3 regions of the Streptomyces sp. NPDC041940 genome follow, and region 2 is predicted to be linked to each of the others. Evidence: riboswitches for the same ligand, from Rfam matches in the RefSeq annotation. Region 2 holds a riboswitch; each other region holds the start of a gene.

Region 1 (10,071 bases), on a different contig from region 2:
TGCCGCGCCTGGTCCGGGCCGGCGTCCCGGCGCCGGTCGTCGATGTCGCGCTCGTGACGTACCGCATGAGCTTTCTGCTGCTGGACTCAGTGCGCCGGATCCGCGACGCGCAGGCCGCCCGGCTCGGGCACACCACGCGGGCCGCCGCCTGGCGTTCGCTGGGCGGGCTCGGCGCCACCGCGTTCGTCCGGGCCTTCGACCGGGCGGCCCGCCTCCAGGCCGGTCTCGCCGGGCGCGGCTACGACGGGACCCTGCGGGTTCTGGTGCCGGAGGCCCGGGTCTCCGTCCGCTTCACGGTCGCCAGTTGCGCGCTCCTCGCGGCGCTGGTCGTCCTCACCTTCGTACTGGAAAGGCCGCCGGCATGAGCGAGCCCGCCCTCGTCGCCCTGCGGGGCGCGTCCTTCGCCTACGAGGACGGCCCGGCCGTGCTCAGCGGCCTCGACTTCGACATCCGCGAGGGACGGGCGCTGGCGCTGCTCGGCCGCAACGGCAGCGGCAAGACCACGCTGATGCGGCTGCTCAGCGGCGGGCTGCGTCCGCACGAGGGGCGGTTGACGGTCGACGGGCAGCAGGTGACGTACGACCGCAAGGGCCTGACCCGGCTGCGGACGACCGTCCAACTGGTGGTGCAGGACCCGGACGACCAGCTGTTCGCGGCGTCCGTCGAGCAGGACGTGTCGTTCGGGCCGCTGAACCTCGGGCTGTCCGACACGGAGGTACGGGCGCGGGTGGCGGAGGCGCTCGCCGCCCTGGACATCGGCGCCCTGGCCGACCGGCCCACCCATCTGCTCTCCTACGGGCAGCGCAAACGGACCGCCATCGCGGGCGCGGTCGCGATGCGGCCCCGGGTGCTGATCCTCGACGAGCCCACGGCCGGACTCGACCCCGACGGCCAGGAACGGCTCCTGGCCACGCTCGACGGGCTGCGTGCGAACGGCACCACGGTGGTGATGGCCACCCACGACGTCGATCTCGCCCTGCGCTGGGCCGACGACGCGGCGCTCCTCACCCCGGACGGTGTGCACCTCGCGCCCGCTCCCACGGCACTGGCCCGGACCGATCTCCTCCGGCAGGCGGGACTGCGGTTGCCGTGGGGTGCCGCCGCCGCGGACCTCCTGCGCGCGCAGGGGCTGTTGACGGGGTCGGCGCCCGGCCCGCGCACTCCCGAGGAGCTGGCCGCGCTGGCGGCGGGGCGGCCGGCCGGCGGCGGCTGAGGGTCGCTTCCGCGGCCTTGTCGTGTATAGGCTGGCGGTGCAGCTGGTTCGCCCCGTCCGCCAGGCGGGATGCGTCGCAAGAGGGAACCCGGTGGGAATCCGGGACTGCCCCGCAGCGGTGAGCGGGAACGACCGCCGTCATACGCACTGGGTCCACGCAGGGCCCGGGAAGCGACGGCCAGTAGGTGTTCTCACATGGTGAGACGTGCCCGCGAGTCCGAAGACCTGCCAACTGCCCGCGCGCGGACGATGCGTGCGCGGACATTCCGGTGACCTCGAGGGCGGGTCGGCGTACTTACCAGGCGGATGACCGCGCTGTGCCGCGCGAGGTCGTCTCCGTCCGGTTCGTCACCCCTTCGCGCTCTCGTCCCGTCGCCGGGATCTCAGGGATTCGTCTCGCGAAGGAGATCTCCGTGACCACCAAGCCCGCAGCCGCGGCAGCACGGTCCACCGTGTACGGCTACCCCCGCCAGGGCCAGAACCGGGAACTGAAGAAGGCGATCGAGGGCTACTGGAAGGGCCGCGTCACCGCCGACGCCCTCCGGGCCACCGCCGCCGACCTGCGCGCCTCGAACTGGCGGCAGCTGGCCGACGCCGGCATCGACGAGGTCCCGACGGGCGACTTCTCGTTCTACGACCACGTCCTGGACACCACCGTCATGGTCGGCGCGATCCCCGGCCGCCACCGGGACGCCGTCGAGGCGGACGCCCTGGACGGCTACTTCGCCATGGCGCGTGGCACGCAGGACGTGGCGCCGCTGGAGATGACCAAGTGGTTCGACACCAACTACCACTACCTGGTGCCCGAGCTGGGTCCGGACACGGTCTTCACCGCCGACTCCGCCAAGCAGGTCGCCGAGCTGCGCGAGGCCCTGGCGCTCGGCCACACCGCGCGCCCCGTCCTCGTCGGCCCGGTCACGTATCTGCTCCTCGCCAAGCCCGCCCCGGGGGTGCCCGCGGACTTCGAGCCGCTCACGCTCCTGGACCGGCTGCTGCCCGTGTACGCCGAGGTCCTCGCCGACCTGCGCGCGGCGGGCGCCGAGTGGGTGCAGCTGGACGAGCCGGCCCTGGTCCAGGACCGGACCCCGGCCGAGCTGAACGCCGCCGAGCGTGCCTACCGTGACCTCGGAGCCCTCACCGACCGGTCGAAGCTGCTGGTCGCCTCATACTTCGACCGGCTCGGGAACGCCCTGCCGGTGCTGGCGAAGGCGCCGGTCGAGGGGCTCGCGCTGGACTTCACGGAGTCGGCGGCGGCCAACCTGGACGATCTGGCCGCGGTGGGCGGTCTGCCGGGCAAGCGGCTGGTCGCCGGTGTCGTCGACGGGCGCAACATCTGGATCAACGACCTGGCGGCGTCGCTCTCCCGGCTCGGCACACTCCTCGGCCTCGCCGACCGGGTGGACGTCTCGGCCTCCTGCTCCCTGCTGCACGTGCCGCTGGACACGGCGGCGGAGCGGGACATCGAGCCGCAGGTGCTGCGCTGGCTCGCCTTCGCGCGGCAGAAGACCGCGGAGATCGTGACCCTCGCGCGCGGTCTCGCGCAGGGCACGGACACCATCGGCGCGCAGCTCGCCGCGAACCGGGCGGACCTGTCCTCCCGGGCGAACTCACCGATCACCCGTGACCCGGCGGTCCGCGCCCGCACGGCCGCGGTGTCCGATGCGGACGCCCGCCGCTCGCTGCCGTACGCCGAGCGGACCGCCGCCCAGCGCGCCCGGCTCGGTCTGCCCCTGCTGCCGACCACCACGATCGGCTCGTTCCCGCAGACCGGTGAGGTGCGTACCGCCCGGGCGGACCTGCGCGCGGGCCGGATCGACACGGCCGGCTACGAGGAGCGCATCAGGGCCGAGATCCAGGAGGTGATCTCCTTCCAGGAGAAGGCAGGTCTGGATGTCCTGGTGCACGGCGAGGCCGAACGCAACGACATGGTCCAGTACTTCGCCGAGCAGCTCACCGGCTATCTCGCCACGCAGCACGGCTGGGTCCAGTCCTACGGCACCCGCTATGTCCGCCCGCCGATCCTGGCCGGCGACATCTCCCGGCCCGAGCCGATGACCGTGCGCTGGACGACGTACGCGCAGTCCCTCACGGACCGTCCGGTCAAGGGCATGCTCACCGGCCCGGTCACCATGCTCGCCTGGTCCTTCGTCCGCGACGACCAGCCGCGCGCCGAGACGGCCCGGCAGGTCGCTCTCGCCCTGCGCGACGAGGTGAGGGACCTGGAGGCGGCCGGGACGTCGGTCATCCAGGTCGACGAGCCGGCCCTGCGCGAGACGCTGCCGCTGCGTGCCGCCGACCGGCCGGAGTATCTGGGGTGGGCCACGGAGGCCTTCCGGCTCAGCACGGGCGGCGTGCGGCCGGACACGCAGATCCACACGCACATGTGCTACGCCGAGTTCGGCGACATCGTGCAGGCCATCGACGACCTCGACGCGGACGTCATCAGCCTTGAGGCCGCCCGCTCCCACATGCAGGTCGCCCGCGAACTCGCCTCGCACGGCTATCCGCGTGAGGCGGGGCCGGGTGTCTACGACATCCACTCCCCGCGGGTTCCCGACGCGCAGGAGGCGGCCGACCTGCTGCGCACCGGCCTGAAGGCCATCCCCGCCGAACGGCTGTGGGTCAACCCCGACTGCGGCCTGAAGACCCGCGGCTGGACCGAGACCCGCGCGTCCCTGGAGAACCTGGTCACGGCGGCCCGGACCGTCCGGGCCGAACTGGACGGGGAGCGGCCCGGACTCGCCTGACGCTCCGGCAGGGCGGGCCGAGGCAGCGGCCCGCCCTGCCGGAGCCAGGTCGCGCGCGGGATCCCGCCGAGGCCTATCGCGGCCCGCTCCCCGACGGGCCAGGTCGCGCGGGACCCCGCCGGGCCGGATCGCGCTCGCTGGGGCCGCTGCCGCAGCCCGCGCCCGGCTCGGCCGCGGTCGACTTCCGCGGCGGGCGCCCGCCGGGCCCGTCGCCTGAGCCACGGGCCGGGCCCGGCAGCACGGCCCGGGAGATCCCGGATCGCCGGCGGCCGGGCCGGGACGCCGGGTTACCGAGGCCTCGGCCCCCGGCTCGCGGGCGGGGTGGCGACCGTCGCCTCAGCCCGCCGTCGCCGCGGCCGCCGCCCGGCCCGCCGCGCGGCCCGAGAAGAGGCAGCCGCCCAGGAAGGTGCCTTCGAGGGAGCGGTAGCCGTGGACACCGCCGCCGCCGAAGCCGGCGACCTCGCCGGCCGCGTACAGCCCGCTGATCGGCTTGCCGGCGGCGTTCAGGACGCGGCCGGAGAGGTCGGTCTGGAGCCCGCCGAGGGTCTTGCGGGTGAGGATGTTGAGGCGTACGGCGATCAGCGATCCTGCGGACGTGTCCAGGATCCGGTGGGCGGAGGCGGTGCGGCTGAGGGTGTCGCCGGGGTAGGCGAGGGCGTTGCGGATGCCCATGACCTGGGCGTCCTTGGTGTACGGGTTGGCGATCTCGCGGTCGCGGGCCTCGATCTGCCGCTGCAGGCCGGCCAGGTCGATCAGGTCGTCCCCCGTCAGTTTGTTCATGCCGGCGACGAGTTCGGGCAGGGTCTTGGCGACGACGAAGTCCTCGCCCTTCTCCTTGAACCGCTCGATCGGCTCGGGGGTCTGCCAGATGCGCGACAGCAGCTTCCAGACGTTCTTCTCGGTGAGGTCCGGGTTCTGCTCGGAGCCGGAGAGCGCGAACTCCTTGGCGATGATCTTCTGGGTCGTGACGAACCAGGAGTAGTCGTATCCGGTGTCGGTGATCGACTTGAGGGTGTGGAGCGTGTCGTAGCCCGGGATGTCGGGGCTGGAGAAGCGCTTGCCCGTGGCGTCGAACCACATGGAGGACGGGCCGGGCAGGATGCGGATGCCGTGGTCGGGCCAGATCGGGTCGTAGTTCTTCAGGCCCTCGGTGTAGTGCCACATGCGGTCGGGGTTGACGATCCGTCCGCCCGCCTTCTCGGTGATCGCGAGCATCCGCCCGTCCACGTGCGCGGGCACACCCGTGATCATGGACTTCGGGGGTGTGCCGAGGCGCGCGGGCCAGTTCCGCCGGACGAGGTCGTGGTTGGCTCCGATGCCGCCCGAGGTGACGATCACGACGGGGGCGTTCAGTTCGAAGTCGCCGACGACCTTGCGGGAGGTGGGCTTGCCGCGTGCCGCGCTGCTGGGTTCCAGGACCTTTCCGCGTACCCCGGTGACGGCACCGTTCGTGACGATCAGGTCGTCCACGCGGTGCCGGAACCTGAACGTCACCTTGCCGTCCTCCACGGCCGCGCGCACCTTCTTCTCGAAGGGCTCGACGATGGCGGGACCGGTGCCCCAGGTGACGTGGAAGCGGGGTACGGAGTTGCCGTGCCCGTCCGCGAGGCCGCCGCCGCGCTCGGCCCAGCCGACGATCGGGAACCACTGCATCCCGAGCCCCGCGAGCCAGGAGTGCTTCTCCCCCGAGGCGAAGTCCACGTACGCCTCGGCCCACTTGTGGGCCCAGTGGTCCTGGCCCGAGGGGTCGGTGATGCCACGGTCGAAGCCGGCCGTGCCCAGCCAGTCCTGCCAGGCCAGTTCCTGCGAGTCCTTGATGCCCATGAGCCGCTGCTCGGGGGAATCGACGAAGAACAGCCCGCCGAAGGACCAGAAGGCCTGCCCGCCCAGGCCGGCCTCCGGTTCCTGGTCGAGCAGCAGCACCTTGCGTCCGGCGGCGGCCAGTTCGGCGGTGGCGACGAGCCCGGCGAGGCCGTGGCCGACGACGATGGCGTCCGCGTCCGACGATCCGGCGCCTGCCGCGAAGGCCGGGAACGCCGACTGCGCGAGCGCGGCGCCGGCGAGCACACCGCCCGCCACGGTCAGGGCACGACGGCGGGTGAACGCGGCGGGTTCTGACGGGTGTTCCATGGGCCGCCTTCCGGAGGAGGTGCGCAGGGGTCGGGAGAGGCCCCTGGGGCAACCAGGGGTGTTACCGACGGTAGCCCAGGAGTTCTCAAGGCCGCCAGAGTCCTGCGCCGATGAACTCAAGGGCGCGGTTCGGGAGTTGGCACAAGGGCGTACCGGCCGCCCGAAATGCGTTTGTCCGCCCGCGACGCACCCCACTACGGTGCCGAGGTGGATCTCTTCTCACGTTCCTGGACGGCATTGCGCGCGGCGGTCGCCGACCTGGCCGACGAGGACTTCGCCCGGCCGTCCGGCTGTACGGGCTGGCTGGTGCGGGACCTGGTGTGCCATCTGGTCATCGACGCCCAGGACGTCCTGATCACCCTCGCCACTCCCTCCGACCGGGAACCGACCCGTGACGCGGTGACCTACTGGGAGCTCGCCGACACGCCACCGACCGGTGACGACCCGCTCGACGCGCTGACCGTCCGGCTCGCCGCCGCGTACGAGGATCCGCACCTGCTCGCCTTCCACCTGGACGACGTCGGCTCCGCCGCCGGCCGCGCCGCCCGGCTCGCCGACCCGGCCGGCCGGGTCGGCACCCGCGACGAGGTCCTCACCGTGGCGGACTATCTCTCGGCGTACGTCCTGGAGTGGACGCTGCACCACCTCGACCTGATCGCGCACCTCCCGGACGCGGAGCAGCCGCCGGCGGAGGGGCTCACCCGCTCCCGCGAGCTGCTGGAACGGATCGCGGGGAGCGCGTTCCCCGCGTCGTTCACCGACCTGGACGCGCTGCTGGTGGGCACCGGGAGGCGGGTGCCCACGGAGGCGGAGCGGGCCGAACTGGGCGCGCAGGCCTCGAAACTGCCGCTCTACCTGGGCTGACCCGGCTCCCGGCCCTCCCCGGTCGTTCGTCAGTTCGTGTGCCGGTGTGCAGCAGCACCCGGGCGCCGACCCAGTCCGCCGGCACGGTCACGGTCCGCCGGTACCAGACCGCTTCCATGAAGTCCGTATCCCCGACCCCGGAGAGCTCCGACTCCGGGCAGAACGGGACGACGATCGTGCCGGTGAGTTCGCGCGTCAACAGCCCGCGTTCCAGGCCGGTGTCCGACCGGTCGATCTCGAACTGCCACGAGCCGTTGAGGTTCAGCCACGCGCCACGGACGAACTGGGGCCTCGGACACTCGGGGCGGGGCACGTCCATGGGGCTCCTCGTGTCACATGTGCCGGTCGACGCCCATGGCACCACGGGTTTACATCGATGTAAACCCGTCGGACGGCCCGATGAGCGCAGTCGGTACGATCTCGGCAGTCGGAAGGACGGGACAGCGTGGCGGCCAGACCAAGGATCAAGGACGTGGCGGAGTACGCCGGCGTCTCCCCCAAGACCGTCTCCAACGTGATCAACGACTTCGAGCATGTCTCGGAGCAGACCCGCGCCGCCGTCCAGGAGGCCATCGACGCCCTGGGCTACCGCGTCAACATCGCCGGGCGGCAACTGCGCCAGGGCCGCACCGGCATGATCACCCTGGCGGTCCCGGAGCTGGACGTCGCCTACTTCGCCGAGCTGGCCAAGCACGTCATGGCCGAGGCCGACCGGCGCGGGCAGACCGTGCTGCTACACCAGACCGGGGCGGTGCGCGAGCGGGAGCTGGCGGCGCTGCACGGTTTCGACGCGCAGTTCTCCGACGGCGTCATCCTCAGTCCGCTCTCCCTGCAGCCGCGTGATCTCGCCGTCCGTGACCGGCGCCTGCCCGTGGTCCTGCTCGGCGAGCGCTCCGCCGAGGGCGGCACCGACCATGTCGGCATCCACAACGTGCGCGCGGCGCGCGAGGCCACCGAGCACCTCCTGTCCAGAGGCCGCCGGCGCATCGCGGTGGTCGGTGGCGCCCTGCACGGCCGCCAGGGCACCGACCGGCTGCGCACCGACGGCTACCGCGAGGCCCTCGAAGCGGCGGGCGTGCCCTTCGAGCCCGGCCTGGTGGTGCGGGTGGACGCCTATCACTGGCAGGACGGCGCGCGGGCCGCCGGCGCGCTGATGGAACGCGATCCCCGCCCGGACGCGCTGCTGTGCCTGAACGACCATCTCGCCCTGGGCGCGCTGCGGGCCCTGCACGAGCTGGGCCGTTCCGTGCCGGGCGAGCTCGACGTGGTCGGCTTCGACGACATCGAGGCGTCCCGTTTCAGCGTCCCCACCCTGACGACCGTCGCCCCCGACAAGCAGGAGATCGCCCGGGCCGCCGTCGCCCAGCTGCTGGCCCGGATCGACGCTCCGGACACCGCGCCGCCCGGCGACCATGTGGCCGGGCACCGGCTCATCGTGCGGGAGAGTTCGGGGGGTTGAGGCGAGGAGGGACGGCCTTTCACATCCGGGCGGGACGCGCCCGACCGGCCGCATCACCCTTTCGGATGGCCGGTGTCGGCCCGGTCGCGGCACACGACGGCGTCCACGCCCGGCGAGAACGATCATGTCGTCGGCCGGTCCGCCGTCGAAGCCCGCCGGCCGGGGTGGCAGCATGACCGCATGGACATCCGCCGCAGGAACAACGTGACCATCACCGGCCGAGACGACGCGCCGGTGCTGGTCCTGGCACACGGGTTCGGCTGCGACCAGAACATGTGGCGCCTGGTGGTGCCGGCTCTGGCGGAGCGGTACCGGGTGGTGCTGTTCGACTACGTGGGTTCCGGCGGGTCGGATCTGTCGGCCTGGAGCGAGGAGCGGTACTCCTCGCTGCACGGCTACGCCGCCGACGTCGTCGACGTGTGCGAGGAGCTGGACCTTCGGCGGGCGGTGTTCGTGGGGCACTCGGTCAGCTCCATGGTCGGGGTGCTGGCGGCGCGGGCCGCCCCGGAGCGGATCGGGGCGCTCGTGATGGTGACGCCCTCACCCCGCTACATCGACGACGACGGATACCGCGGCGGCTTCAGCACCGAGGACATCGACGAGCTGCTGGACTCCCTGGAGGCGAACTATCTGGGCTGGTCGTCCGCGATGGCCCCGGTGATCATGGGCAATCCGGAGCGTCCGGAGCTGGGCCAGGAGCTGACCAACAGCTTCTGCGCCACCGACCCCGACATCGCCCGGGTCTTCGCCCGTACGACCTTCCTGACCGACAGCCGCGAGGATCTCAAGGGCGTGACCGTACCGACCCTCGTACTGGAGTGCGAGCAGGACGCCATCGCGCCGCGCGAGGTCGGCGCCTTTGTGCACACGGCGATCCCCTCCTCCCGTCTGGTCACCCTCGACGCCACCGGACACTGTCCGCAGCTGAGCGCTCCGGAGGCCACCGCCCAGGCGATCCTCGACTTCCTGGAGTCCCCGCGGTGATGTGTCGTGCGAACGCCTCGGAGCCCGCCGGGACCGGGGACGAGGCGGGCACGGCCGCGGCGTTCACGGCGCTGCTGGAGGACAGTGCGGAGGACCTGTACGAGTCGGCACCCTGCGGCTATCTGTCCACGCTGATGGACGGCACCATCGCCAAGATCAACACCACGCTGCTGGACTGGCTCGGCCTGGAACGCGAGGCCGTGGTGGGCCACAAGCGCTTCACGGATCTGCTCACCGTCGGCGGGAAGCTGTACCACGAGACGCACTTCGCGCCGCTGCTGCGCATGCAGGGCGAGCTGCGCGGCATCGCCCTGGACCTGAGGCGCCAGGGCGGCGGCAGGCTGCCGGTGCTGGTCTCCGCCGTGGTCAAGTACGGCACCGAGGGCGAACCCCTGCTGATCCGGGTCACCGTCTTCGACGCCTCCGACCGCCGCTCCTACGAGACGGAACTCCTGCACCGCCGCAAGGAAGCCGAGCGGGCCCGTGCCGAGGCGGACGAGGCCCGGCGGCAGGCCGAGGCCGACCGGGCCCGGCTGGCCGACGCGCTGGCCGTGCTGCAGCGGTCCCTCGTACCGGACTCGCTGCCCGCCGTGCCGGGTCTCGAGACGGCCGTCCACTACCACACGGCCGCCCCGGACCAGCTCGGCGGCGACTTCTACGACCTGTTCCCCGTC
Region 2 (10,071 bases):
GTGACCCGGGCCTCGTCGAGCGTGACCGCCTCCAGCCGGGCGGGGGCGCTGTGGTGCCGGGCGAGCAGGGCGAGGCGCAGGACACCGGGGTCGGTGCCGTCCCGCGTGTCCGGGTGTGCGGAAGGGGCCGGGCTGTCGGAAGGGTCCCGGCTTTCGGAAGGGTCCGGGTTCTCGGCCTGCGCGGGGGCGACATCGATCCGTACACCGTCCGTCGCCGTGCCGCCCTCGACCGCGACCTGGATGACCTGGGCCTCGCCCAGCCCGGCACTCACGTCGGGGCTGTCCTCGAAGGGCCGGATGCCGAGCGCCGCGGCGCTCGCGCGCAGCTCCGCCTGCCGTCGCCCGCCGGTCAGCAGCGCCCACACCGGGGTGCCGCCCAGCTCCAGGGCCCGGACGAGCAGGTCGGCGACGAGCAGCACCCGCAGGCTCGTCGTGTCGAAGTCGGGCGCGTGCACCTCGACACGGGTCAGGCCCCGGCGGGCCGGGGCGGCGTCGACCGGCTCGCCGCTACGGGCGTCGATGATGCGCAGCACGAGGCGAGCGTAGGCGGGCGGGCGCGCACACGCAGGCATGTTCGACGTTTTCAGGCCACCGTGGCGGGAAGCACCCCACCAATGGCGTGCCCGGCACCGGGCCGGGCATGCCTCAGGCCAGCGTGCCCAGGAAGCGCACGTGGGGCCGCTGTTCGGGCCCCTCGCGGCTGACGGCGGCCCGCACCCCGTACACCTCCGCGATGAGCTCCTCGGTGAGGACGTCACCGGGAGCACCGCCCGCCACCACCGTCCCCCCGCGCAGGACGACGACCCGGTCGCAGTACATCGCCGCGAGGTTGAGGTCGTGCAGCGCGACGACGGTGGTGACCGGCAGGCCCGTGACCAGGGCGAGCAGGTCCAGCTGGTGGTGGATGTCGAGGTGGTTGGTGGGCTCGTCCAGGAGGAGTTCCCGGGGTTCCTGCGCGAGCGCGCGGGCGATCTGCACCCGCTGGCGTTCGCCGCCCGAGAGGGTGTGCCAGGGCTGGCCGGCCCGGGCGGCGAGGCCGGTGCGCTCCAGGGCGGCGTGGATCGCCCGCTCGTCGTCCGCCGAGGCGGGTGTCCAGGCGCGGCGGTGCGGGATCCGGCCCAGCCGTACGACGTCCAAGACCGTCAGCTCGACCTGGGTGTCGGCCTGTTGCTCGACCGTGGCGAGGCGGCGGGCGACGGTACGGCGGGGCAGGTCGCCCAGCGGGGTGCCGTCCAGGGTGACGACTCCGGCGGTCGGCGTGAGCAGCCCGGCCAGCAGCCGCAGCAGCGTGGACTTGCCGGAGCCGTTGGGGCCGAGGACGCCGACGGTGGAGCCGGGTTCGGGGGCGAGGGCGACGCCGTCGAGGATGAGGCGCCCGTCGGTACGGCGGCTGACCCGGTCGGCCCGGAGCCCGTCCCGCACCGGCTTCTCCGTCTCACTGACGTGTGTCCCGGTCATCGCACCCTCCGTGTCCGGTAGAGGACCGCCACGAACGCCGGCACCCCGATCAGCGATGTCACGACCCCCACCGGCACCTCCTGCGGATCCAGGACCGTACGGGCCAGGGTGTCGACCCAGACCAGGAACACCGCGCCGGCGAGGGCGGTGATCGGCAGCAGCCGGGCGTGCCCGGGTCCGGCAAGCGCCCGGGCGGCGTGCGGCAGGACCAGCCCGACGAAGCCGATCGCCCCGGCGGAGCTGACCAGCGCCGCCGTGAGCAGGGCGGTGACGCACAGCAGCACCAGGCGGGTGCGGGCCACGGACACCCCGAGCGCGGCCGCCGCGTCCTGCCCGAAGGCGAAGGCGTCGAGGGTACGGGCGTACGACAGGCACACCACCAGCGCCACGGCCAGGACGGCGAAGCACAGCCACACGTCGGTCCAGCCGGCCCCGCCGAGCGAGCCCAGGAGCCAGAACAGCACGCCCTTGGTCGTCTCGGCGTCGGCGGCGGTCAGCACGACGAAGGAGGTGAGTGCGGAGAAGAGCTGCATGGCGGCGACGCCCGCGAGGACGACCCGGTCGGTGGTGTCGCCGAGGGTGTGGCTGAGCAGCAGGACCAGCGCGAAGGAGACCAGGGCGCCGAGGAACGCGCCCGCGGACACCGAGACGACACCGCCGCCCACGCCCAGCACGACGATGACGACCGCGCCGGTGGAGGCGCCCGAGGACACCCCGAGCACGAACGGATCGGCCAGCGGGTTGCGCAGCAGCGACTGCATCACCGCCCCGCACACGGCGAGGCCGGCCCCGCACACGGCCGCGAGCAGGGTGCGCGGCAGCCGCAGCTGCCAGACGATCCCGTCCCGGATCGGCGTCAGGTCGGAGCTGCCGAGCCCGACATGCGAGGCGACGACGGACCACACGTCCCCGACCCGGATGTCGGCCGGTCCGATGGTGATCGCCAGGGCCACGGAGACCACCAGCAGCAAGGCGCCCGCGACACCGAGCGCCGGTCCGCGGACGGTCACTTCACGAGCCCGAACTCACGCAGTCCGGCCGCGACCTTCTCCACGCCCTCGACGGTGCGGATGGTCGGGTTCATGGCCTGTCCGCTGAGCAGCACGTAGCGCTTGTTCTTGACGGCGTCCATGTTCTTGGTGGCCGGGTTGGACTCAAGGAAGGCGATCTTCCGCTTCGCCGACTCGGCGGTCTCCGAGTTGCGGGTCAGATCGCCGATGACGAGGACGTCGGGGTTGCGGTCGGCGACCGTCTCCCAGTTGACCTGCGGCCATTCCTCGTGCGTGTCGTCGAAGGCGTTCTCGGCGCCGAGGGCGCGGGTCATGATGCCGGGCGCTCCGCAGCAGCCGGCCATGTAGGGCGACTCGGAGTTGGCGAACCAGTACAGAAGGGAGACGTCGGAGGCGTCGACGCCCTGGGTGGCCTTCTTCATCCGCTGCTGGAGGGAGGCCACGAGCTTGTCGCCGCGGTCCTTCACTCCGAACACGGTCGCGAGGTCCCGCACCTCGCCGTAGACGGCGTCGATGCCCAGCGCCTTGTCGCGCTTGCCGTCGCCGCCGCCCGAGTTGTCCTTGCCTGCGCAGTCGGACGGGGAGACGTACGTGGGCACGCCGAGCTTCTCGAACTGGTCCCGGGTGGCGACGCCGCCCTTGCCGAGGGTGGAGACGAAGGACGCGGCGACGAAATCGGGCTCGGAGTCCAGGACCCGTTCGAAGGACGGGTTGTTCTCGGCGATGCGCGGCACCTTCGCGTTGGCCTTCTCCAGCCCCTTCATCACGGGGTCGGTCCAGGTGGCCGTGCCCGCTATTCGGTCGGCGAGGCCGAGGGAGAGCAGGATCTCGGTGGTGCCCTGGTTGAGGGAGACGGCGTGCTTGGGCGCCTTGTCGACTCGGACCTTCCGGCCGCAGTTGTCGAGAGCGGCGGACGCCTTGGCCTTGGGAGCCTCGGAGCCTGCGCAGCCGGTCATGAGCAGGGAGCAGGCCGCGAGCAGGACGGCGGCACGGGCGGGTCGGGCGAGGGGCAAGGAAACCAGTCCTCAGACGTCGAGGGCCCGATCGCGGAGCCCGGTCGTACGGTGCTCCCCCACCGCCGGCCGGCCGCGGGGGCCGCCAGCAGGTCTTCGGACTCGGGTTCACCCGGTGCGGGGCGCCTTCCCGTACGACATACGAGCCGTTCAGTGGCCGAGGCCCCGCCCGTCCCCCTCACCGCTGCGCGTCAGTTCCGGATTCGCACCGGATTCCCTGACCCACGTACATGGGTTCGACTGGCCTCGGCAAGCTATCACGGAGGATCCGGGGGAATCACAGCGCACCCTGCGTCGTTGCCCGGACAGCAGCTCTTCCGCGACTCCCGAGGAGGCCGCCGGTGTACGGCGACGACGCAACGCTCCGCAGGATCCTCACCGAGCTCGGCGACACCTGGGCCGTGGTGGGCCTGTCGTCGAACCGGCAGCGCGCGGCGTACGGCGTCGCCGCGGTGCTCCAGCGGTACGGCAAGCGCGTCGTGCCCGTGCACCCCAAGGCGGAGACCGTGCACGGCGAGCAGGGGTACGCGAGCCTGTCGGACATCCCCTTCGACGTGGACGTCGTGGACGTGTTCGTGAACAGCGACCTCGCCGGAGCCGTCGCGGACGAGGCGGTCGCCAAGGGCGCGGGGGCGGTGTGGTTCCAGCTCGGGGTCGTCGACGCGGCGGCGTACGACCGGACCCGGGCCGCGGGTCTGGAGATGGTGATGGACCGCTGCCCGGCGATCGAGATCCCGCGGGTGGGGTGACGGTCACGGCCGACGCGCCCGCTCCATAATGAGTGCATGACCCACCCCTCCCCGCCCTCGAACTCCGGCTCCCCGCACCATGTCCCGGTCGTCGTCGTGGGCGCCGGTCCCGCCGGGCTGACGATCGGCAACATCCTGCGGGCCGCCTCGGTGGACTGCCTGGTGCTGGAGACCGAGACCCGGGAGTTCATCGAGCAGCGGCCCCGGGCCGGGATCATCGAGGAGTGGGCCGTACGGGGCCTGGAGAAGCGCGGCCTCGCCCGGAATCTGCTGGACCGCGCGGAGCTGCACAGCGCGTGCGAGTTCCGCTTCGACGGGGAGCGGTACCCGTTCCACTACGGCGAGATGACGGGCAGTCACCACTTTGTCTACCCGCAGCCGTTGCTGGTGACGGACCTGGTGCGCGAGTACGCCGACGTGCGCGGCGGGGAGATCCGCTTCGGGGTCCGGGACGTCGAGGTGCACGACATCGACAGCGACCGGCCGTCCGTGTCGTACACCTGCCCGGAGACGGGTGAACGGCGGGTCGCGCACTGCGACTTCGTGGCCGGCTGCGACGGGGCGCGCGGAGTGACGCGGGCCTCGCTGCCGCCGGAGCGGGTCCGCCTCGCGCGGCACGACTACGGCATCGGCTGGCTGGCGCTGCTCGCCGAGGCCCCGCCGTCGGCCGACTGCGTGCTGTTCGGCTGTCACGAGAACGGCTTCGCGGGCCAGATGCCACGCAGCCCGGAGGTGACCCGCTACTACCTCCAGTGCCCGCCGGGCGACGACCCGGAGAACTGGCCGCACGAGCGCGTCTGGGCGGAGCTGCGGCAGCGGCTCGGGGCGGCCGGTGCGCCGCCGCTGACGGAGGGGCGGCTGATCGAGAAGCGCGTGCTGGACATGCACGACTACGTGGTCGAGCCGATGGTGCACGGCCGGCTTCACCTCGTCGGCGACGCGGCCCATCTGGTCGCCCCCATCGCCGCCAAGGGCATGAACCTCGCCCTGCACGACGCCTTCCTGCTCGGCGACGCCTTGGTGGCCCGCCTGACCTCGGGTGACGACAGCGGTCTGGCCGGCTACGCGCAGGCGTGCCTGCGGCGGGTCTGGGACTACCAGGAGTTCTCGCAGTGGCTGTCCGAGGTGTACCACGGCACGGCGGCGGGCGACCCGTTCCGCGCGGGCACCACGCTCGCCCGGCTGCGCCGCCTGTTCACCTCGCCCGCGGCGGCCGCGGCCTTCGCCGAGCAGTATCTGGGGACGGCCGCGCGGTACTGATTCAGTCGTGCGGGGGGCGGTCGCTGAGACGGTGGTCGGCCACGTTCAGCGCCTCGTCCACGAGTCGGCGCAGATGGCCGTCGCGGAGTGAGTAGATCACGCGGCGGCCGTCTTTGCGTGTGTCCACCAGGCCCGCGAGACGCAGCCGCGCCAGGTGCTGGCTGACGGCGGGCCGGGCCGCCCCGCACGCCTCCGTCAGGGTCGTGACATCGGCCTCTCCCCCGGTCAGTGCGTGCAGCAGGGCGAGCCGGGTCCGGTCCCCCAGGAGCGCGAGGAGTTCGGCGGCGAGCGCGAACTGTTCCTCGCCGGGGCTGCGCGGGTGCGCATCGTGCGCAGGTGACAAGTGCATGCGTGCGCTCATAAGCACATAATGGCGTTGTGGGCGTGTGCGCGTCCACTCCCGCGCACCGGAAGGGGACCCACGTGAGCGACCGGCACGAGCACTCCCGCCCTCACCACCACCGGCACGGCCCGCGCCACCGGCTGTCCCATCTCCTCAGCCCCCACTCCCACGAGACGGCCGACAAGGTCGACTCCGCCCTGGAGTCCTCGGCCCGCGGGATGCGGGCGCTCTGGGTCTCGCTCGCGGTGCTCGGTGTGACAGCCCTGGCCCAGGCGCTCGTGGTGGCCGTCTCCGGCTCGGTGGCGCTGCTCGGGGACACCGTGCACAACACGGCGGACGCGCTGACCGCCGTGCCGCTGGGGATCGCCTTCGTGCTGGGCCGGCGCGCGGCCACCCGCCGCTTCACCTACGGCTACGGACGGGCCGAGGACCTGGCGGGGCTCGTGATCGTGCTGACGATCGCCGCGTCCGCGGTCTTCGCGGGGTGGACCGCGATCGACCGCCTCCTCGACCCGCGCCCGGTCCAGCACGTCCCGGCGGTCGCCGTGGCGGCCCTCGTGGGGTTCGCGGGCAACGAGTGGGTGGCCCGCTACCGCATCCGGGTCGGCCGCGCGATCGGCTCGGCCGCGCTGGTCGCCGACGGACTGCACGCCCGCACCGACGGCTTCACCTCACTGGCCGTGCTGCTGGGCGCCGGCGGCTCGGCCCTGGGGTGGCAACCGGCCGACCCGATCGTGGGGTTGGCGATCACGGCGGCGATCGCGCTGGTGCTGCGGGACGCGGCGCGTGAGGTGTTCCGGCGGGTGATGGACGCGGTCGACCCGGCCCTGGTGGACCGGGCCGAAGCTGCCCTGACCGAGGTCCCCGGGGTGTGCGGGGTGGGTGAGCTGCGGCTGCGCTGGATCGGGCACCGGCTGCGCGCCGAGGTCGCGGTCGTGGTCGACGGCACCGTGACGGTACGCGAGGCCCACCGGATCGCCGTCGACGCCGAACACGCGCTGCTGCACGCCGTGCCCCGCCTCACCGCCGCCCTGGTCCACGCCGACCCGGAGCCGGTGCCCGGCGAGGCGGACCCGCATCTGGTCCTGGCCCATCACACGCCGGCGTAGGTCAGGAGACCCCGAGCCCCTCCAGCACCACGGCCCCGGGCAGTTCCGCGAACGCCTTGCCCGGCACCAGCAGCTTGCCGCGCCGACGGCCGCTGCCGACCAGCACATACGGCAGGTCGACGACGGCCGCGTCCACCAGCACGGGCCAGCCGTCCGGCAGTCCGAGTGGGGTGATGCCGCCGTACTCCATGCCGGTCTCGCCGGTCGCCGTGTCCATGCTGGCGAACGAGGCCTTGCGGGCGCCGAGCCGGCGGCGCACGACGCCGTTCACGTCGACGCGGGTCGTGGACAGCACGACGCACGCGGCGAGCGTGGTCTCGCCGGCGCGCTTGCCCGTCACCACCACGCAGTTCGCGGACCGCTCCAGCAGGTCCCGTCCGTGGTGCTCCACGAAGACGGCGGTGTCGGCCCACTCCGGGTCGGTGTCGACGTAGAGGATCTGGTCGGCGGGGACGCTGCCCGGCCAGTGCCGTACGGCGTCGGCGACCGGGCCGGTGAGTTCGTCGAGGCAGGCCGGGGCGGGACGGACGTCGTCGAAGTGTCCGATGGGTGCGCGCATGACCGCACGCTAACAACAGCGGGCCCCCTCCGACCGGGCGCCTCAGGACACGGGCGGCACCGAGACGGCCATCGTCATCCGCATCGGCACCTCGCCGGTGTTGCCGTACGTGTGCGGGACGTTGGCCTCGAAGTGGACGCTCGCGCCCGCGGGGACGCGGTGCTCGACGCCGTCGACGGTGAGCGTCAGCTCCCCCTCCGTGACGTGGAGCAGTTCGGTCGTGCCGGCGGGGTGCGGGTCCGAGGGGCTGCTCTCGCCGGGCATGAGCCGCCAGTCCCACATCTCCAGCGGGCCAGGCGCCTCGGTGCCCGCGAGGAGCCGGTTGTAGCTGCCGGCCTCGGTGTGCCACAGCCGCACGGTCTGCTCGGCGGGGACGATATGGACGTTCGGGCTCTTCTCGTAGTCGAGCAGGGTGGTGATGCTGATACCGAGCGCGTCGCCGATCTTGACGACGGTGCCGAGGCTGGGGTTGGTGCGGGCCTGCTCGATCTGGATGAGCATGCCGCGACTGACGCCTGCCCGGGCGGCGAGCACGTCCAGGGTGAAGCCGCGCACCGCGCGCCAGTGCTTGACGCTGCGCGCCAGGGACTGGGTCAGCAGCTCGAGGTCCGACACGTTCCGTCCAACATTTCGTATTCTTGACCTGATCGTTCACTGAACTGTACTGCGAGGCTTCCGGACCATGACAGCGCTCTTCGGGGACCTCCTGCTGGCATCGGGCTGAGGTCAGGACCCCGGTTCCAGCTCCGAGAGCGCGCGCAACTGTTCGGGCGTGACGCCCTCCGGTATAGGCACCGGCGGCGGGGTGCGCAGCGGCGGCTGCCAGCCGTCGGCCGGGGTCCAGCGGCGTACGACACGGGCCGGCGCGCCCGCCACCACGGCGTGGTCGGGCACCGTGCCACGTACCACCGCGCCCGCGGCCACCACCACGTTCCGCCCGATCCGGGCGCCCGGCAGGATCACCGCGCCCGTGCCGATCCAGCAGCCGGGCCCGATCTCCACCGGCTCCATCCGCGGCCACTGCCTGCCGATGGGCTCGTGCGGATCGTCGTAGGAGTGGTTGGTGGACGTGACGTAGACGTACGGGCCGAAGTAGCAGTCGCTGCCGATGGTGACCGTCGTGTCCGCGATGACATGGCTGCCGCGGCCCAGGACGACACCGTCGCCGAGGCGCAGGATCGGGTCGGGGCCGAGATCGAGGTCGGGCATCAGGCCCGCCGTGAGGGTGACCTGCTCGCCGATGATGCAGTGGGAGCCGAGGTGGATCCAGGGTTCGCCGAAGACGGTGCCGAGCGGGAAGGCGAGTCTGGTACCTGTTCCGATGGCTCCGAAGCGGTGGCGCCCGGGGTGCTCGGCCGTGACGGAGCCCGTGCGCTGCGCCCAGGCCCAGCCCGCGTGGACGGCGCGCTGCATCAGGCCCCGCCACCGGGATGAGAACGTGTTCTTGCGCTTCGGCACGAGGTCACCGTACTCAGCGGTAGCCCACCTCGCGGTGCCGGAGGCCTGTGATCTTCGCCCCACCGGGTGCCGTACGGTTTGCGCGTTGTCTACGACGTTTCTGGAGGCGGACATGGCGCAGCGGGCGATGATCACGGGGATCGGCGGCAGGGAGCCGCAGATCGATCCGGAGGCGTTCGTGGCGCCGACGGCTTCGGTGATCGGGGGCGTGACGCTGGGTGCGGGGGCGAGTGTCTGGTACGGGGCCGTGCTGCGCGGTGACGTCGAGTCGATCTCCGTCGGCGCCAGCAGCAACGTCCAGGACAACTGCACGCTCCACGCCGACCCGGGGTTTCCCGTGACGGTGGGTGAGCGGGTGTCCATCGGGCACAACGCCGTGGTGCACGGGGCGACCGTCGAGGACGACTGTCTGATCGGGATGGGCGCGACCGTGCTGAACGGGGCCGTGATCGGGGCCGGGTCTCTTGTCGCCGCGCAGGCCCTGGTGCCGCAGGGGATGGTGGTGCCGCCCGGGTCCCTCGTCGCCGGGGTGCCGGCCAAGGTCAAGCGACCGTTGACGGAAGAGGAGAAGCAGGGGGTGACCCTCAACGGCACGATGTACGCCGAGTTGGCGAAGGCGCATCGGGATGTGCACGCGTAGGTCGACCGGCGGGTGCGGCGCGGTGGGGGCTGATCGCGCAGTTCCCCGCGCCCCTAGGGCACCGGTGCCCCGGTCACTTCCAAGTTCTGGTTGGCCTTCTTCGCCTTGCGCTTGATCACCAGCATGGAGGTCACGCCGACGAGGACCGCCGCCACCAGGCCCAGCCACGAGAAGCGCTTCAGCCAGGACTCGGCGACGATGCCGACGTAGTAGATGACGGCCGTCGTGCCGCCGGCCCAGACGATGCCGCCGAGGACGTTGGCGATGAGGAACTTCCAGTACGGCATCCGGAGCACACCGGCCAGCGGGCCCGCGAAGATGCGCAGGAGGGCGACGAAGCGGCCGAAGAAGACCGCCCACATGCCCCACTTCTCGAAGGAGCGCTCGGCGGTGGCGATATGGCCCTCGCTGAAGTGCCTGGGGAACTTCTTGCCCAGCCAGGCCAGCAGGGGCCGGCCGCCCTTGCGGCCGA
Region 3 (10,071 bases), on a different contig from region 2:
GGCGTCGTCGCGCTCGGGCTCGGGGTACCTGAGGCCCGTCGAGATCACGTCCGTACGGCCGTTGCCCGCCGCCTCGCCACGTACGATCTCCCGGCCCTTGCCCGTCACGGCCCGCAGCAGCACGCCGTAGCCCGGGTTCACGGCCCGGTCGGCCGCGACACTCACCGAGGCGCGCAGCTCCTGCCCCGGCAGGACCTCCACGCGGTACCAGCGCTGCTGCCCGAACTCCTCCCGGTCGGTGTACAGCCCGGACTTCAGCGTCGGTGCCGCGGAGCACCGGTCGGCGCCCTCGGTCGCCACCGGCGTCACCACCGGATCGGCCGCCCGGTCCACCAACTGGTTGACCTTGTCGGTGAGTTCGTCCTGGTGCTCCACCGAGGTGTAGGTGCCGCCGGTGGCCTCGGCGATGCAGCTCAGCTGCTTGCTCAGCTTGGCGGTAGGCACCAGGCCCAGGGTGTCGATGGTCAGGCCGATGCCCTTCGCCGCGATCTCGCGGGCCACCTCGCACGGGTCGAGCGGGGCGCAAGTGTCCTCGCCGTCGCTGATCAGCACGATGCGCTTGGAGCCGTCGCCGCCCTCCAGGTCGTCGGCGGCCTTCAGCAGGGCCGGGCCGATCGGCGTCCAGCCCGTCGGGGTGAGCGTGGCGACGGCCGTCTTGGCCTCGGTGCGGTTCAGCGGGCCGACCGGGTAGAGCTGCGCGGTGTCCTTGCAGCCCGTCTTCCGGTCGTCGCCGGGGTAGTCGGCGCCGAGGGTGCGGATGCCGAGTTCGACCTCCTCGGGCGTCGCGTCGAGCACCTCGTTGAACGCCTGCTTCGCGGCGGCCATCCGCGACTGTCCGTCGATGTCCCGCGCCCGCATCGAGCCGCTCACATCGAGGACGAGGTCGACCTTGGGGGCGGCCTGGCCCGTGGGTTCGCCGGCGGCCGCTCCGGCCGGGAAGGCTATCCCGGCCGTCAGCGCGGCGAGCAGGGCACAGACGCCCGCCGCCAGTCGTTTACTTGTGATCATCGGCGGATCTTATGGAGCGGCGGGGCCGTGCTCCAAAACGGGGTTCACAGAAGAGGATTGGGTAGTTCCGCCCACTGGTCACCGGGCGTCTGCGGCGAGAGCCGCATCAGCGTCAGCGCCTTGGTGGGCACGGGTTCCGAAAGCAGTGCGGTGAGGTCCGGGGAGCGCGGGAGGCTGGACACGGCCGACTCCAGCGCCGTCGCGAGCGCCGCGCCCGACCCCGCCGTACCGGCCAGCGCGCCCGCCACCAGTGAGCCGAACAGCTTGCGGCGGAGCGTGCGTTCGTCGTCCGTGACCATCCGGGCGGGCAGGTCGGGGACCGTGATGCCGTGCCGGGCCAGGCGGGCCGGGCTGACGCGGATGTCGGCCAGGTCGCGGTAGACGAACCGCAGCGGGTCGCCGTCGGGCGAGAGGACCACGAGGAGGTTCTGGCCGTGCGCCTCCAGGGCCACGCCCAGCTCCAGCAGCCGCAGCCCGACGGTGAGGGCGAGGCGGGCGAAGCCGGCCAGCCAGGCGGGGGAGCGGGACAGCGCGCTGGTCGCGAGCGCCGCCACCGGCAGGACCCGTTCACCGCTCCCGGCGTACGTCTGCGGCGACTCCCGCAGCACGGCCGCGAAGTCGGGGGAGCCGGCCGCAGCCGCTCCCAGGGTGCGGGTGACGTGCAGCAGGCCGTCCGTGCGCGCCGCCGGGATCTCGGCGAAGTCCGACAGCAGCGCGGACGCGGCCACCGAGGGCAGCGAGATGTCCCGCACCGACGATGTCAGCCGGGCACTGAGGGAGGTCTTGACGTGCGGCCCGCCGGGCAGGGCGAGCGTCCGCAGGGACATCAGCGGATGCGCGGCGCGCCGCTCCTCGCACGTCCGCTTCAGCACATGCGCCGCCTGCCAGGGGTGCACCGGCAGCACCACCCGCGGCCCGTCCCGCAGGTCCTGGGGCCACGCCCCGGTCACCAGGCACTCCTCCGCCCGCACCGGTACAAGACCCAGCTCCACGACCGGCCGGTGCTCGGGCCCGTAGGCGAGCTGCTCGGCCACCGAGAAACCGGGCCGGGACCGGCAGGTGGGGTGGAACGGATGCCCGTCGACGATCCGCTGCTCCCACTCCCAGTCGTTCCCCGGCCACTCGTCCGCCGCGAGTCCGTCCTGCCCCGCTCTCGACAGCGCCAAGGAGGCGACGCTGTGACCGAGTTCGGCGGCGAAGGAGGCGGAGTGCGGGACGGCGAGGTCCGTCACCAGCCGCGCCGGATCGTTGTACTCAGCCCCGTCGAGCCCCACGACGGTGACGTAGCCGCCGGTCGCGTACGGATCCGGCGGCGGGCCGTGCAGCCGGCGGCCGTCGGACAGGAACAGGGTCAGCCCGTCCCGGCCCGGCTCCCTGCGGGCCACCCAGGGCAGTGGATCATGGGCGAGACCGCGCCACAGACGGGACAGCACGGCCGCGCGGGCGCCGGGCAGTTCGGCCTCGTACCGCGGCAGCAGTCCGGGCCGTACGGCGGCCAGCTCTTCGGCGACCTCGGCCTCGGCGGTGGGGGGACGGTGCACGGGCGGGCTCCTCGGGTACGAATAGGGCGTCACGGCGCGATGACGTCGAACGGCATACTGATCATCTCCGCCAGGAAGTCCGGAAGTCCCGGAAGGGCTGCGGGGAACTCAGAGAACACAGAGAACACAAGGAACGTACGGAAACGAGTGGATCGCGTGGACCTCATGCCCCCGACCGCCGACGCGTACGCCGCCGTGCCGCTGCTGAACTGCCTGCTGCGGGAGGTGGCCCGGCCGGTCGGCCAGGAGGGCGAGCACCGGATCTACCGCCTGCCCGGCGGGGGCCGTCTGCTGCGGGTGCGCGGGACGCGGCGGCCCGCCGAGCCCGAGGTCGAGGGGCCGGACGGCCGGCAGCGCGTCGACCACACCGAACTGGTCAAACTCGTCGCCGAGGAACTGCGCCGGCACACCGGGGTGTCCAACCACGAACTGCCCGCCGAGATGATCGACAGCAGGGACGCCGTGGCCGCCCTGCTGGAGGCCCGCGACCGCGCGACCCCGCCCGACGACCTCTACCTGCGCTCCGAGCAGTGTCTCCTCACCGGCCACACCCACCACCCGGCCCCCAAGGCGCGCGGCGGCGGCCCGGCCGCGGGGTGGCTGCCGTACGCGCCCGAGGCGTACGCCCGTTTTCCGCTGGTCCTGCTCGGGCTGCGCGAGGACTGCGTCGTCGAGGAGGGCGACACCTCGGCCCTCGACGCCCTCGGCACCGCCCCGCCCGGCTACCGGCTGCTCCCGGCCCACCCCTGGCAGCTCGACCTGGCGGGCACGGAGCTCGCCGCCGCCTTCGAGGACGGGAGGCTGGTCCGGCTGGGCACGACCGCCTTCGACACCTGGCCGACGGCCGCGATCCGCACGCTCTACGCACCTGGACAGGACCTCTTCCTGAAGTTCAGCCTCGACGTGCGCATCACCAACGACATCCGCCGGCTGTGGCGCCACGACCTGCTCGCCCTGCGCCGCACCGACGCGGCCGTGTGCGCCGCCTTCGACGGCTTCGACACGCTCGACGGCCCCCCGGCCTGGCTCGGCGACCGCGGGTACCGCACCGCCGGCTTCGCCTTCGAGGCCCTGGCCGTCCTCGTCCGCGACGGCTTCGCCGACCGTCTCGTGCCCGGCGCGACCCCGCTGCTCGCCGCCGGACTCGTCGAGGGCTTCGACGGCAGCCCGCTCGACCGCGCCGCCGACCCCGGGGCATGGTGGGCGGCGTATCTGGCGCGGGTGGTGCCCCCGGCCCTGGAGGCCTTCGCCCGGCACGGCGTCGTCATCGAGGCTCATCTGCAGAACACCCTGATCGCCGTCGACGCCGACGGCATGCCCGTGCAGGCCCTGTACCGGGACGCCGAGGGCGTGAAGCTGCTGCCGGACGTGGAGCGGGAAGCCGGCTGGGAGCGGCTCGTGTACTGCCTGGTCGTCAACCACCTCACCGAGATCGCCGGCGCCCTCGCCGAACGCCATCCCGGCTTCGACCCGTGGCCCGCCGCCCGCCGCGAGTTCGCCCGCCACGACCTGCCGGAGATCCCCGCCCTGCTCACCTCGCCCACCCTCCCCGCCAAGACGAACCTCCTGCTGCGCTGGACGGGCGCGGACGGCGCCGACGCCCGCTATCTGCCGCTGCCCAATCCGCTCAGGGAAGGAACGTGACCTGGGGAGCGCCCGTGCGCGGATGCACGGTGACCTCTCCCTCCACCCCGTACACCTCGGCCAGCAGCCGGGGCGTGAGGACCTCGGCGGGCGGGCCGGACGCGGTGACCTCGCCCTCGTTCAGGACGTAGAGGCGGTCGCAGTAGTAGGCGGCCAGGTTGAGGTCGTGCAGGGCGAGCAGCACCGTCGCGGGCAGTCGGCGCAGGGCGCCCAGCACCTCCAACTGGTGCCGGATGTCCAGGTGGTTGGTGGGCTCGTCGAGGACGAGCAGCGTGGGCTGCTGGGTGAGGGCCCGGGCGATCAGCACCCGCTGGCGTTCGCCGCCGGACAGCCGGTCGAAGGGCCGCTCGGCCAGGTGGGCGGCGTCGACCGCCGCGAGCGCGGAGTCGATGAGCCCGGCGTCCTCGGGGGTGTCGCCGGCCAGAAGCCGCTTGTGCGGGGTGCGGCCCATGGCGACGACCTCGCGCACGGCCAGATCGAAGTCGGCGCCCGACTCCTGCACCACCGCCGCCACGGTACGGGCCAGCTGCCGCACGGGCAGCGACCAGGCGTCGGCGCCGTCGACCCGCACCTGCCCGGCGTCGGGGCGCAGCACCCGGTAGACGGCCCGCAGCAGACTGGACTTGCCGCTGCCGTTGGGGCCCACCAGCCCGATGGTCTTGCCCGGGCGGGCGGTCAGGGACACGTCCCGCACCAGGTGACGTGCTCCGGCCGTCAGGGTGACGCCCTCGACATCGAGATCGGTCGCGGCCACCCCTGTTCCGATCGCGCTCATCCCACTCCTCGGTCCGTGGACCGCCGGGCGTCCCGGCGCATGAGCCACAGGAAGAACGGCCCGCCGCACAGCGCGGTCAGCACGCCGACCGGCACCTCCATGGGCGCGGCGATCGTGCGCGCGGCGACATCGGCCCAGACCAGGAAGACCGCCCCGCCGAGGGCGGCCGTGGGCAGGACCCGGCGGTGGTCGCCGCCGACGAACAGCCGCACGATGTGCGGCAGCATCAGGCCCACGAAGCCGATCGGCCCGGCCGCCGCGACCAGCACGCCCGTCACGAGGGAGACCAGCACGAACATCCGGGCCCGGAACCGGGCCACGTCGAGGCCCATCGTGGTCGCGGCCTCCTCGCCCGCCAGCAGCAGGTTCAGGTTCCGGGACTGCACCATGAGGACACCGACGCCCAGCAGAGTCGCCAGGCTCGGCAGCCACAGCGTGCCCCAGTTGACGCCGCCGAGACCGCCGAGGGTCCAGGCGAGCACCGCACGGGCCTCGTTGCCCCGGTCGGTGGTCAGCAGCAGCAGATCCAGCAGCGCGGTGAGCACCGCGGCGATCGCCACCCCGGACAGCACGAGCCGCACGGAGGTGATGCGTCCTCCGGTCCGGGCGGTGCTGTACACGAGCAGCAGCGCGCCCAGCGCGCCCGCGAACGCGGCGGCCGACAGCGACACCGGCCCGAACACGCTCACCCCGAACACGATCACCGACACCGCGCCCAGGGACGCCCCCGAGGAGACGCCCAGCAGATACGGCTCGGCCAGCGGATTGCGCACCAGGGCTTGCAGGGCGGTGCCCACGACCGCGAGGCCCGCCCCGGTCACCACCCCGAGCAGCACCCGGGGCGCCCGCACATCCAGCACGATGGTCTCGCGCGCCCGCGACCAGTCAGGCTCCGTCCAGCCCGCGCCCAGCGTGTGCGTCACGATGCCCCAGACCTGCCCGGGCGGCACCTGCACGGAGCCGATCGCCAGGCCCGCCGTGGCGGAGACGACGAGCAGGGCGGTCAGGACGAGCAGCGTGACGGCCAGGCCGGTGCGCCCCGTCCGCTGCCCGGCCGGCACAGGGCGTCGCACCGCGGGAGCCTCGGTGGCCGGCTGCGTCACCGGGAGCTCTCGGGATGCAACCCGCGCGCCAGGTCCCCCACCGCGTACGCCGAGCGGATGCCGACGAGCGTGGCGGTGAGCGGCAGGACCACGAACCGCTTGTTCTTCACGGCGGGCACGTCGGCGAGGGCAGGCTGGGAGAGCAGGAACTTCTTCTTCTGCTCGACGCTTCCGGCACCGGCGTAGTCGTAGATGGCGATGACCTCGGGCCTGCGCTCGACGACCTGCTCCCAGGAGACGTCCCCGAAGACGTCGTCGAGGTCGGCGAAGACGTTCTTGCCGCCGGCCAGCCGGATGATCTCGGTGCCGAGGCTCTTGCCGCCCGCGGTGAAGGCGGTCTTGTCGCCGCTGTCGTACACGAACACCGGCACCGCGGACTCGCCCTCGACGGCGGAGGCCGCCTTGGCGACCCGGCCCTCCAGGTCGGCGACCAGTGCGTCGGCCCGGCCGGAGACGCCGAAGATCTCACCGGCGGTGCGGATCTCGTCGTAGGTGTCCTTCATCGTCACCCGCTTCTTGCCGCAGTACTCGCGGTTGAGGTGGGTGTCGATGCCGGCGTCGGCGAACGCCTTGCGGGAGCGGCCCTCGTTCTCCGCGAAGGCACTGCCGTAGCCGCCGTAGACGAGGTCCGGCTCGGCCTCCAGGACGGTCTCGAACGACGGTTCCTTCTTCGCCAGTTCCGGTATCGCCTCGTAGTCCTTCCGCAGTTCCGGCAGGACGGCCGAGTCGGGGAAGGCGGTGCCGACCATGCGGTCCTTCAGACCGAGGGCGAGCATGAGTTCCGCCGGGTGCTGGTGGATGGTGACGACCCGTGACGGCGGCTTGTCGTAGGTCGTCTTCACCCCGCAGTTGTTCACGGTGACGGGGAAGCCCTCGGGTGCCTTCGACGCCTTCGGGTCCTCGGCGGTGCGGCCGGACGAGCCGCAGCCGGTGACGAGCAGTGCCGCCGACAGGGCGACGGCCAGCGCTGTGACCTGTCGGCGGGCAGGGGAGAGCAGGTGGGACACGTAGAGCCTCCTGGGGAGTCCGCGCTCCTCGGATCGGGCCCGCGGCGGGTCAGTGTCCTGACTCCCGGATCGACGTCCCCCCAAGCCTTCCCGCGCTCGCGCGGTGGCGTGTCGAAGGGGTGCGCTCCCCGGTCACAGTGGCGGGACCGTGCCGGAATCGCACCGGCTTCCTGTCTCCCGTCGCGGCGATGACCTGGTGATAGTACGTTCCGCGCCGTCGCGGTCAACAGGGCGTGCGCGCCCGCCCCGCACGCCCCGTGCCCACGTCACAGCTCCCGGACCGCCCGCAGCACCAGCCGCTCGGCGTTCTCGTCGTAGGGCCGGCCGTCGAAGCCGCCGAAGACCTCCACGCCCCCGAACCCGGCCTCCTCCGCCATCCGCCGCAACTCCACGGCGCTGTACACGAACCACACCAGCGTCGCCCGGGTCACACGCTCACCCCGCACCAGGACCCAGTCGCTGCGCAGCCGCGCCCAGTCGTCCAGCACCGTGTCCGTCTGCACCATCAGGTCCTCACCGCGCGTCACCACCTTGGGCGGGGTGACCTTGCGGGCCAGCAACTCCTTGCCGGCCAGGTCCAGGACGAGCGTGCCGCCCGGGGCCAGGCAGTCGTACATGGTGCGCAGCACGCGCGCGTTGTCGGCGGGGTCCTCGCAGTAGCCGAACGACGTGAACATGTTGAGTACGACGTCGAAGCCGCCCGGCGCCGCGTAGTCGCGCGCGTCGGCCTGGACGTACGTGACGTCGGCGCCGGTGTCCGCCGCCCGCTTGCGCGCCCGGTCCAGCATGGCCGGGCTGAGGTCCACGCCCGTCACCTCGTAGCCGCGCCGGGCGAGCGGCACGGTGAACACGCCGGGGCCGCAGCACAGGTCGAGCACCCGCGCCCCGGGCCGGAAGGACAGCAGGGGAGAGGTGTCCAGAAGTTCCTCGGCCTGGGTGTGGCGCTGCTCGGAGAAGAGGAAGTCGTGGAACTCCGTCCAGAAGTCATCGTCCTGGAACCCGCCCGTCCGTGTCATGCGGCTTCAGTGCTCCTTCTTCGTCGAATGGGACCTGCTTCAGCCGCTCGCCGTGCCTTCGCAGCAAGAGCAGGAGTGGGGGAAGCAGCAGACATTGCGCGGCGGCCAGCAGCCAGAACCAGCCCGTGTGCCCGGCGCGTTCCCCGAGGCCGTACACCTGGCCGCCCAGCACCCCGCTCGCGCAGGCGCCGAGACCGGAGGCCAGCCGCTGCTGACCGAAGACCACGGCGTCGGAGCGCGGGCTGCGGCGCAGCGCCTCCAGGTCGTTCTTCAGGAACAGCACGATGTCGCCCAGGGTGATCAGCGCCCCGCCCGCCAGCAGAGCGGCCCGGCCGCCGATCGCCAGCACGGCCAGTCCGGCCGCCAGGCCCGCGAACCCGACCGTCAGCGCGAGCGCGTAGGGCATGCGCCGGATCAGCCCGGAGGCGAGCGGCTGGACGACGATGACCAGCGTGAAGCAGAGCAGCAGGACCAGGCTGTAGAACTCGCTGGAGGCCCGCTCGACGGCGTAGACCGCCAGGAAGTGCTGGAAGTGGAAGTACAGGTAGAACGCGAGCGCGTTGGCGGCGAACGGCAGGACGGCCACCCCGGCCAGCAGCCCCTGCCGGGTGACCTCGGTGCCGGGGGGCCGCTCCCCGGCCGCGGGCAGCCCGGCGTGGCCCGCCGTGACCGCGAGGAACAGCGCCGTGACGGCCGCGAACAGCCAGCCGGGCGAGGACAGCACGAACGGCCCGGCGATCAACGGGCCCACCGCCATGCCCGCGTTGAGCGCCGCGTTGCCCGCCGACAGGAACGCCGGACGGCGTTCCTCGTCCACCCCGTGCACCAGGTACGCCTTGTTGGCGGGCAGGTACAGGGCGGCGCCGCAGCACGTCAGCACCAGCGCGGCGACCGCCAGGGGAGGCCAGCGCAGGGCCAGCAGGAGGCCGACGAACCCGGCCGTCCGTACGACGAGGGCCCACAGCATCGTGCGGCGCAGCCCGATCCGGTCCGCGAGCGCCCCGCCGACGACGCCGCCGGAGAACTGCACCAGCGCCGCCACGGCCAGCACCACGCCGACCGTGCCGAGCCCCATCCCGAGCCGCTCGTGCAGGAACACCGACATGAACGGCAGCACCATGAAGCTGCCGAGCGGGATCAGGAACGAGCTGAGCAGCAGGAAGCGCAGCGGGCCGCTGAGCGGGAACAACCCGGCGCTCCGCCCGGGCCGTTCACCCACCGGAGGGCTCGGTGAGCACGCGCAGGGCGTTGGCGGCCGCGACCGCCCGGTGCGTGGCGAGTTCCGCGGTCTCCGCCTCGGCGTAGACGATGCCCGCGTAGCCACGGCTGTCACTCAAGTGCTCCACGAGATCCCCGACTTGGCGGACGGGATACCAGGCCGGTGACCCCGGCAGGTCCGCCAGCCGGTCGAGCCCGGCGACCCCCGTGAACACCCCGGGCTCGGCCGGATACCCCAGGACGAAGGCCACGGCCGGACCGCCGGGCAGCTCCGTGTCCATCAGCCGGGGCCGGCGGCCGAGCGCGGCCTCGATCATCGCCTCGTACACATTGACGCCGAGCGCCCGGCACAGGCCCTCACCGACCAGCGCGCCCCCGATCCGGGGGTTGACCTCCACCACCTCGGGGCCGTCGCCGGTCAGCACGAACTCCACATGCGCGAAACGGTCGGTGTACCCGACGGCGGCGAGCACCTCGTCGAGCCACCGCTCCAGCGACACCCGCTGTGCTTCCGGGAAGGCGACGGGGAAGGCGGTGATCTCCTCGCGGAAGCGGGGCTCCGCCGACATGAGCCTGCTCGACACACCGAGAAGCCGCGTGCGCCCGGCCCAGGTGAGGGTCTCGGCGCTGTACACCGGCCCGCCGAAGTACGGCTCCGCGAACAGCCGCCCCTTCAGGGGCTGCCCCGCCGCCTCCCGAAGGACCCGGTCCAGTTCCCTCTCGTCGCGCACCAGCCAGACGTTCTGGCTTCCGGTGCCC

The links. Region 2 has a riboswitch for cobalamin ahead of ACZ6I3_RS07615 (ABC transporter substrate-binding protein). Riboswitches for the same ligand answer to the same signal wherever they lie in the genome.
Region 1: it holds a riboswitch for cobalamin, as region 2 does, so the genes downstream of both, metE (5-methyltetrahydropteroyltriglutamate--homocysteine S-methyltransferase) here and ACZ6I3_RS07615 (ABC transporter substrate-binding protein) in region 2, are expected to answer to the same signal.
Region 3: it holds a riboswitch for cobalamin, as region 2 does, so the genes downstream of both, ACZ6I3_RS15955 (ABC transporter substrate-binding protein) here and ACZ6I3_RS07615 (ABC transporter substrate-binding protein) in region 2, are expected to answer to the same signal.

The regions. Positions count from the first base shown of each region.
Region 1 covers NZ_JBVJBP010000006.1:184,483-194,553, forward strand. Annotated here, with positions in the region: gene cbiQ (cobalt ECF transporter T component CbiQ) at 1-365, shown strand, start outside; gene ACZ6I3_RS13410 (energy-coupling factor ABC transporter ATP-binding protein) at 362-1,213, shown strand; cobalamin riboswitch at 1,241-1,460, shown strand; gene metE (5-methyltetrahydropteroyltriglutamate--homocysteine S-methyltransferase) at 1,627-3,960, shown strand; gene ACZ6I3_RS13420 (FAD-binding dehydrogenase) at 4,297-6,090, opposite strand; gene ACZ6I3_RS13425 (maleylpyruvate isomerase N-terminal domain-containing protein) at 6,298-6,954, shown strand; partial or broken gene ACZ6I3_RS13430 (beta-galactosidase) at 6,995-7,273, opposite strand; gene ACZ6I3_RS13435 (LacI family DNA-binding transcriptional regulator) at 7,400-8,413, shown strand; gene ACZ6I3_RS13440 (alpha/beta fold hydrolase) at 8,594-9,397, shown strand; gene ACZ6I3_RS13445 (PP2C family protein-serine/threonine phosphatase) at 9,397-10,071, shown strand, end outside.
Region 2 covers NZ_JBVJBP010000003.1:69,412-79,482, reverse strand. Annotated here, with positions in the region: gene ACZ6I3_RS07630 (hypothetical protein) at 1-572, opposite strand, end outside; gene ACZ6I3_RS07625 (ABC transporter ATP-binding protein) at 646-1,458, opposite strand; gene ACZ6I3_RS07620 (FecCD family ABC transporter permease) at 1,455-2,468, opposite strand; gene ACZ6I3_RS07615 (ABC transporter substrate-binding protein) at 2,465-3,424, opposite strand; cobalamin riboswitch at 3,552-3,741, opposite strand; gene ACZ6I3_RS07610 (CoA-binding protein) at 3,823-4,230, shown strand; gene ACZ6I3_RS07605 (4-hydroxybenzoate 3-monooxygenase) at 4,267-5,490, shown strand; gene ACZ6I3_RS07600 (ArsR/SmtB family transcription factor) at 5,492-5,851, opposite strand; gene ACZ6I3_RS07595 (cation diffusion facilitator family transporter) at 5,914-6,942, shown strand; gene ACZ6I3_RS07590 (YbaK/EbsC family protein) at 6,944-7,501, opposite strand; gene ACZ6I3_RS07585 (helix-turn-helix domain-containing protein) at 7,544-8,116, opposite strand; gene ACZ6I3_RS07580 (acyltransferase) at 8,228-8,959, opposite strand; gene ACZ6I3_RS07575 (gamma carbonic anhydrase family protein) at 9,072-9,599, shown strand; gene ACZ6I3_RS07570 (DedA family protein) at 9,653-10,071, opposite strand, start outside.
Region 3 covers NZ_JBVJBP010000008.1:31,131-41,201, reverse strand. Annotated here, with positions in the region: gene ACZ6I3_RS15980 (VWA domain-containing protein) at 1-1,008, opposite strand, end outside; gene ACZ6I3_RS15975 (IucA/IucC family protein) at 1,053-2,549, opposite strand; gene ACZ6I3_RS15970 (IucA/IucC family protein) at 2,697-4,193, shown strand; gene ACZ6I3_RS15965 (ABC transporter ATP-binding protein) at 4,177-4,968, opposite strand; gene ACZ6I3_RS15960 (FecCD family ABC transporter permease) at 4,965-6,041, opposite strand; gene ACZ6I3_RS15955 (ABC transporter substrate-binding protein) at 6,068-7,078, opposite strand; cobalamin riboswitch at 7,109-7,290, opposite strand; gene ACZ6I3_RS15950 (class I SAM-dependent methyltransferase) at 7,345-8,094, opposite strand; gene ACZ6I3_RS15945 (MFS transporter) at 8,063-9,283, opposite strand; gene ACZ6I3_RS15940 (ATP-grasp domain-containing protein) at 9,306-10,071, opposite strand, start outside.